2 linked regions of the Butyricimonas faecihominis genome follow. The protein of the gene in region 1 binds, or shares a complex with, the protein of each later gene. Links are inferred from orthologs where the notes say so. Each region holds a gene or a part of one and is shown in the gene's direction. Other genes may lie near its edges.

Evidence for each region.
Region 2: the proteins of metK (region 1) and groL are in contact, whole or in part, in a cryo-EM structure (PDB 8P4O), measured with the Escherichia coli proteins. The link is inferred for Butyricimonas faecihominis from one-to-one orthologs.

Annotation. Positions count from the first base shown.
Region 1 is NZ_AP028155.1:4,419,666-4,423,446, reverse strand. Bases 452-3,251 are described here. They hold metK (methionine adenosyltransferase), read left to right. Parts: upstream 452-1,108; coding sequence 1,109-2,395; downstream 2,396-3,251. Other genes in these bases: R8806_RS18340 (Rpn family recombination-promoting nuclease/putative transposase), read right to left, coding at 2,512-3,251; R8806_RS18350 (cation diffusion facilitator family transporter), read right to left, coding at 452-800. In the rest of the region: more of R8806_RS18350, read right to left, coding at 1-451; more of R8806_RS18340, read right to left, coding at 3,252-3,492. UniProt on the Escherichia coli protein: Catalyzes the formation of S-adenosylmethionine (AdoMet) from methionine and ATP.
Region 2 is NZ_AP028155.1:3,871,345-3,874,671, reverse strand. The notes cover bases 1-2,837. They hold groL (chaperonin GroEL), read left to right. Parts: upstream 1-520; coding sequence 521-2,155; downstream 2,156-2,837. Other genes in these bases: R8806_RS15950 (Na/Pi cotransporter family protein), read left to right, coding at 2,261-2,837; R8806_RS15960 (co-chaperone GroES), read left to right, coding at 116-385. Also shown: more of R8806_RS15950, read left to right, coding at 2,838-3,327.

The DNA of each region.
Region 1 (3,781 bases):
CGGATGGCATCCGTCCGGGAAATATCATCTGCCACAATCAGGTGAGCCGAAGCGATATTCCTTTCCCCGTCCAGCGTCCACACGTGCAGGTCATGCACGTTCTTCACGTTCGGCACCTCCAGTAAAATGGCCTTTATCTTATCCTCCGGCATATGCTCTGGTGTAGCTTGCAAAAGGATTCTGAAAATTGTGTACAAATTCCGACACACGTTCGTCAGAATAAACACCCCGATACAAACCGAAAGTAGCGGATCTATAAAATACCATCCCGTGTAACGAATAATCACGCTACCGATCAACACGGCCACCCATCCCAGCACGTCCTCCAGCAAATGCAACATCACGGCCCGCTGGCTGATCGAATTTCCTTTCATCAACCGCAAGGCAGCGAACCCGTTCACGACAAGTCCCGCCACCGCCAACCACATCATCCCGGAGTAATTCACCTCTGCGGGATGAAATAAACGGGGAATCGTCTCCATGAACACGAAGATCGACCCTACCAGCAACACGATCGAATTGATTAACGCCCCCAGCGTCGAAAATCGTTTATACCCGTAAGTAAATGTCACGGTCCTCTTCTTTCTCGAATAACGTTCCAGAAAATAAGAAACCCCGATAGAAAAAGCATCCCCGAAATCATGTACCGCATCGGAAATAATAGCCACCGAATTGGTCCATATTCCCCCGACAATCTCGATAACGGCAAATCCCAGATTCAGGAAAAAAGCGATACCCAAATTCTTTGTACTCTCTTCATGAGCGTGTTGATGCCCGGTATGTGAATGGTCGTGTCCCATAATTACATTCTTTAATAACAAAAATACTCATTTTACGAAAGAAAGTTTCATTCCTATCTAATAAAAATCTATCTTTGCCCCTCGAAAAAGTGGAAAGATTTGGCTGATTGCAACCACGGAAAAAAAGCGCTAAAATGCATATTTAATTCTGAATTCAACCATCCATGTACTTTCCTATAGTTTAATTTACGATAAAGAGATTGAGAGATTAAATGATTTTCGATTAAGTGATTCGTTTGTTACAACATCATTAAATCATCAAATCATTAAATCACCAAATCACTGAATCACTAAATCTAAAATGAATTATGGGATATTTATTTACATCTGAATCTGTATCGGAAGGTCACCCCGACAAAGTGGCTGACCAGATTTCCGATGCTGTACTTGACAAAATCATCGCCTTTGACCCGGATGCCAAAGTGGCTTGCGAGACATTGGTAACTACCGGGCAAACCATTGTTGCTGGGGAAATCAAAACTGAAGCGTATGTAGACGTACAACGTATCGCACGGGAAGTGATCAACCGTATCGGTTACACGAAAAGCGAATACATGTTCGACGGGAATAGCTGTGGCGTCCTGAGTGCCATTCACGAACAATCCCCCGACATCAACCGCGGCGTTGTTCGGGAAGACCCCATGGAACAAGGAGCCGGAGATCAAGGTATGATGTTCGGTTACGCTTGTAACGAAACGGACAATTACATGCCGTTATCTCTCGAGCTATCACATTTATTATTGTACGAACTGGCACAAATCCGCAAAGAAGGTCAGGAAATGACTTATTTGCGTCCGGACTCCAAATCACAGGTAACCATCGAATATGGGGACGACAATAAACCTGCCCGGATTCATACCATCGTGATCTCCACCCAACATGACGAGTTTGTCAAAGCCACGGCCTCCACTCCGGAAGCACAATTGGAAGCTGACGCTCAAATGGTGGATCAAATACGCTGGGACATCATTAATATTTTGTTACCGAGAGTGAAACGCCAATTGCCGGAACGGGTACAGGCCCTTTTCGATGAAGATTTGATTCTTCACGTGAACCCTACCGGAAAATTCGTGATCGGTGGTCCTCACGGGGACACGGGATTAACCGGAAGAAAAATTATCGTTGACACCTACGGGGGCAAGGGAGCCCACGGGGGAGGCGCTTTTTCCGGAAAAGATCCGTCTAAAGTGGACCGTTCTGCCGCTTACGCCGCACGCCATATCGCTAAAAACATGGTCGCAGCCGGGATTGCTGACGAAATATTGATACAGATTTCATACGCCATCGGAATTGCCCGCCCCGTTGGAGTTTTCGTGAACACTTACGGAACGGCCAAGGTGAACTTGAGTGATGCCGCCATTGCCGAAAAAATCACTTCAATCTTTGACCTACGCCCGAAAGCCATCGAGGAACGCCTGAAACTCCGTAACCCGATTTATCAGGAAACGGCAAGTTACGGCCACATGGGACGTACTCCTAGAATCGTGAAAAAAGTATTCTCCTCGAATTACTGGCCAACCATCGAAAAAGAAGTAGAACTCTTCACGTGGGAAAAGCTGGACTATATCGAGAAAATCAAAGAGGCGTTTAAATAAACCTCAATGTTATAGAAACATAAAAAGAGGAAAGGCTTACTCGCAAAACAAACCATCTGCAGGTAAACCTTTCCTCTTTAAATATTATAGAATAAAATCTATTCCAGTATCTTTTGCTATTCCAGATATTCAATATCATCAATAGACAATCCGGTGGCAACAGCAATACTCTCAACAGATAATCCCATCTGTTTCAAAGAACGGGCAACCTCTAATTTACCTTTCCTCTCCCCTTCCTTCATACCTTCTATTTTTCCTTCTTTTATCCCCTCTGCCTTCCCCTCTTTTATTCCCTCGGCTATTCCCTCAGCCCGTCCTTCGGCCTTCCCCTCTTTTATCCCTTCGGCTTTTCCTTCAGCTTTTCCCTCAATCCATCCTGTTTGAATAACACTACGCTGATAACGTAATGCTTCCATGTGGCGCTCGTATTCTTTCTGTTCCGCATCACTCAACTTATCTACCCGCAAACGTTCCCTTGCCTCCCGCAAACCACTGGCGGTAACATTCTCCGCAATCTCTCCTGTCTTCAAAAACAAAATCCATTCATCCAAAGGAGTTTTGGCTAACTTATCAAACTCGTCCACGCGTAACACGTAATACTCCGGGAATAAATCTCCGGCATCATGACAAACAAACTGTTCTTGTTGTTGAACGGATAATCGCAATACATCTTTTGTATGAATTCCCCGGAACTCCGTGTACCCGTGATACACGTAATCATCTCCCTGCCCCAAATCAAAATAAACAATATTAACAGAATACACCTTCTTCACCTTAGCATAGGGATCCCCTTGATTTATATATTCCGTGATCGCCTTGGAAGTCCCGTACAACATCCGGTGGAAATAATCCAGTTCCCGGTTATTTTGGACCTCTATAATAACCAACTCGCCTTTCGAATTTTCAGCAAGCATGTCAACCCGGTTAAATTTATCATCAAACTTCTGTTGGTTGCCTTCACTCTCCAATATCCGTTCAATGTGAATCTCATCCTCTAAAAGCACGGACAAAAACCCCTCTAATACCACGAAATTAGACTTGTTACGCAATAAACGTTTTGCAGCCCAATCAAAACGAACTAAATTAGATTTTCCCATGATGCAACTTATTGTTATACATCTACAAATGTACACAAAAACTTCGACTTACACGTCCTAACAATAAAATATATTCAAAGCGATCACCTCGATCCGACAAATATCCCTAAAGTCCCCCATCCAACCGGGTTGAACTAGAGGTAAGAATCTTGATTACCTCCCTGTTACTTCATGATTGCTTTACCAAACCGGAATCCGGTGTATGTTATTTTTCCTTATATCCTGTTAAAATGGCGGCAATGATCGGGCGATAATCGGGCGACAATCGGGCGATGGCGCCTAACAGTCA
Region 2 (3,327 bases), 550 kb from region 1 along the record:
TATGTCAGTCATACTGACATTTTTTTGTTTGGCACGAATTATGCTCTTCTCCAAACGTAATTTTCAATTAAAAAGAAAGAATTAATTAATAATAAACTTTTAAATATTAAGAATTATGGCACTTAAGACAGTTCTTAACAAAATCATTGTAGAGCCGGTAGAGGCAGAAACTAAAACCGCATCAGGTATCATCATCCCTGATTCCGCAAAAGAAAAACCACAAAAAGGAATCGTAGTAGCAACCGGAAAAGGCAAACACGACGAGCCGATGGAAATCAAAGTGGGAGATTCAGTTTTATTCGGTAAATATTCAGGAACTGAAGTCAATATCGACGACAAAAAGTATCTGGTGATGAATCAATCAGACATTCTGGTGGTTCTTTAATAATTGATTCAGTGATTGACGATTGATGATTTAGTGATTAAAAGAAAGGATAAAAAACCATGAAAGTGAATCACTTAATCGAAAATCATAAATCACGAAATTTATAAGATTTAAAATCTAAAATTAGAAACGGTTATGGCAAAAGAGATAAAATTTAATGTTGAAGCCCGCGATTTATTGAAAAAGGGTGTTGACGAATTGGCTAATGCAGTGAAAGTAACGCTTGGTCCCAAAGGACGTAACGTGGTAATCGAGAAAAAATTCGGTGCCCCGCATATTACCAAAGATGGTGTTTCCGTGGCAAAAGAGATCGAACTTTCTGATCCGTATGCAAACATCGGGGCACAAATGGTAAAAGAAGTAGCATCCAAAACAGGTGATGACGCCGGAGATGGAACTACAACCGCAACGATTTTGGCTCAATCTATCATCAACGTGGGATTGAAAAACGTGACTGCCGGAGCGAACCCGATGGATTTGAAGAGAGGTATCGACAAGGCTGTTGCTGAAGTAGTGAAAAATTTGGAGAAACAAAAAGAAGCTGTTGGCGAGAACTATGACAAAATTCGTCAAGTTGCCCGTATCTCTGCCAACGGTGATGACAATATCGGAGCATTGATTGCCGAAGCCATGGAAAAAGTGACCAAAGAAGGCGTGATCACGGTAGAGGAAGCCAAAGGTACTGAAACCGAAGTAAAAGTGGTTGAAGGTATGCAATTCGACCGCGGTTACATTTCTCCCTATTTCGTAACTGACACGGAAAAAATGAATGCAGAATTCGAGAAACCTTATATCCTGCTTTATGACAAGAAAGTTTCCACGATGAAGGAACTCCTTCCGTTGCTGGAACCGGTTGCTCAAGCCGGACGTGCTTTAGTAATCATCGCAGAAGATGTTGAAAGCGAGGCATTGGCAACCTTAGTTGTAAACCGTTTGAGAGGCTCGTTGAAGATTGCTGCCGTGAAAGCTCCCGGATTCGGAGACCGCAGAAAAGAAATGCTGGAAGACATTGCCATATTGACAGGTGGTGTCGTGATCTCTGAAGAGAAAGGCTTGAAATTGGAAACAGCCACGATCGATATGCTAGGATGCGCTGACAAGATCACGATCGACAAAGAGAACACGACAATCGTAAACGGTTGCGGTTCAAAAGAGGCTATTGCAGAACGTGTAAATCAAATCAAGAAATTGATCGAACATTCTACTTCTGACTACGATAAAGAAAAATTACAGGAAAGACTGGCTAAATTAGCCGGAGGAGTTGCCGTACTTTACGTGGGTGCCGCTTCTGAAATCGAGATGAAGGAGAAGAAAGACCGCATCGATGATGCATTGAGCGCAACGCGTGCCGCAATCGAGGAAGGTATCGTTCCCGGAGGTGGTGTGGCTTACATCCGTGCTATCGAAAGTCTTGAAAAAATGAAAGGCGAGAACGAAGACGAAACCACCGGTATAGAGATCATCAAACGTGCTATCGAAGAACCGCTTCGTCAGATTGCCGCTAACGCCGGAGTTGAAGGAGCCGTGGTAGTGAACAAGGTAAAAGAAGGCAAGAAAGATTTCGGTTACAACGCCCGTACAGGTGTTTACGAAAACTTGATGAAGACCGGAGTTATCGACCCGAAGAAAGTAGCGAGAGTTGCCTTGGAGAACGCCGCTTCTATCGCCGGAATGTTCTTGACCACCGAATGTGTTTTGGTAGAGGAAAAACAAGAAAATCCTGCTCCCGCAATGCCGCCGATGGGTGGAGGAATGCCGGGAATGATGTAATCATCGAGGAATTTAGATAAAAAAAGCCCCTTTTCGGGGCTTTTTTTGTTTACTTTATATACCTTTACACCCGCAAATTCAATTTATTACACTTAATACGATTTTATGAATTACACGATTCTCGATTTCTTGCAGTTGATCGGATCATTGGGTGTGTTCCTCTTCGGTATGAAGATGATGAGTGAGGCCTTGCAAAAGGTAGCGGGTAACAAAATGAGAACCATCCTCGCCGCAATGACATCCAATCGCGTGAAAGGGGTGATTACAGGTTTGTTAATCACGACCATCATCCAGAGTTCCTCAGCCACCACCGTAATGGTTGTCAGTTTCGTTAATGCCGGCTTACTTGACCTTATCGGTTCTATCGGGGTCATTATGGGTGCCAACGTGGGAACCACGTTCACGGCATGGCTAATCTCCATCCTAGGGTTCAAGATCAGTATGGTCAGTCTTTCTCTTCCCCTAATCGGGTTGAGCCTACCGCTGCTTTTCTCGGCAAAACGGATGCGCAAGAGTTGGGGGGAATTGATTATCGGTTTCGGACTTCTATTTATCGGTCTAAACTTCCTGCAGGAAAACATGCCGAATATTCATGAAAACCCCGAGATTCTGAATTTCCTACATAATTACACGGATTTAGGGTATGGTTCTTATATCCTGTTCATGCTTATCGGAACAGCACTGACCATACTGATACAATCATCATCTGCCACGATGGCATTGACGCTAGTCATGTGTGCCAACGGATGGATCGGTTTTGACATCGCCGCCTCCATGGTTTTGGGAGAAAACATCGGAACCACGATCACGGCAAACCTCGCTGCCATGGTTGCCAACACGACCGCCAAAAGAGCCGCTTTCGCTCATTTCCTGTTCAACCTTTTCGGGGTTGCATGGGTTTTAGCCATATTCCCGTTCTTTTTAGGCTGGGTCGGACAATTGAGTATTTACTTGGGAATTGGAGATCCGTTCACAAACGTGGGTTCGGTTCCGGTAGCGCTATCGTTGTTCCACACTTGCTTTAACGTGGCCAACGTGCTTATTTTGATCTGGTTTATCAAGGTCATTGCAAAACTCGTTACCCATATTATCAAATCCAAAGAATCGGCAGACGATGCCTTCACGTTGAAACATATCAAAATCGGGTTATTATCTACCCCGGATGCATCCTT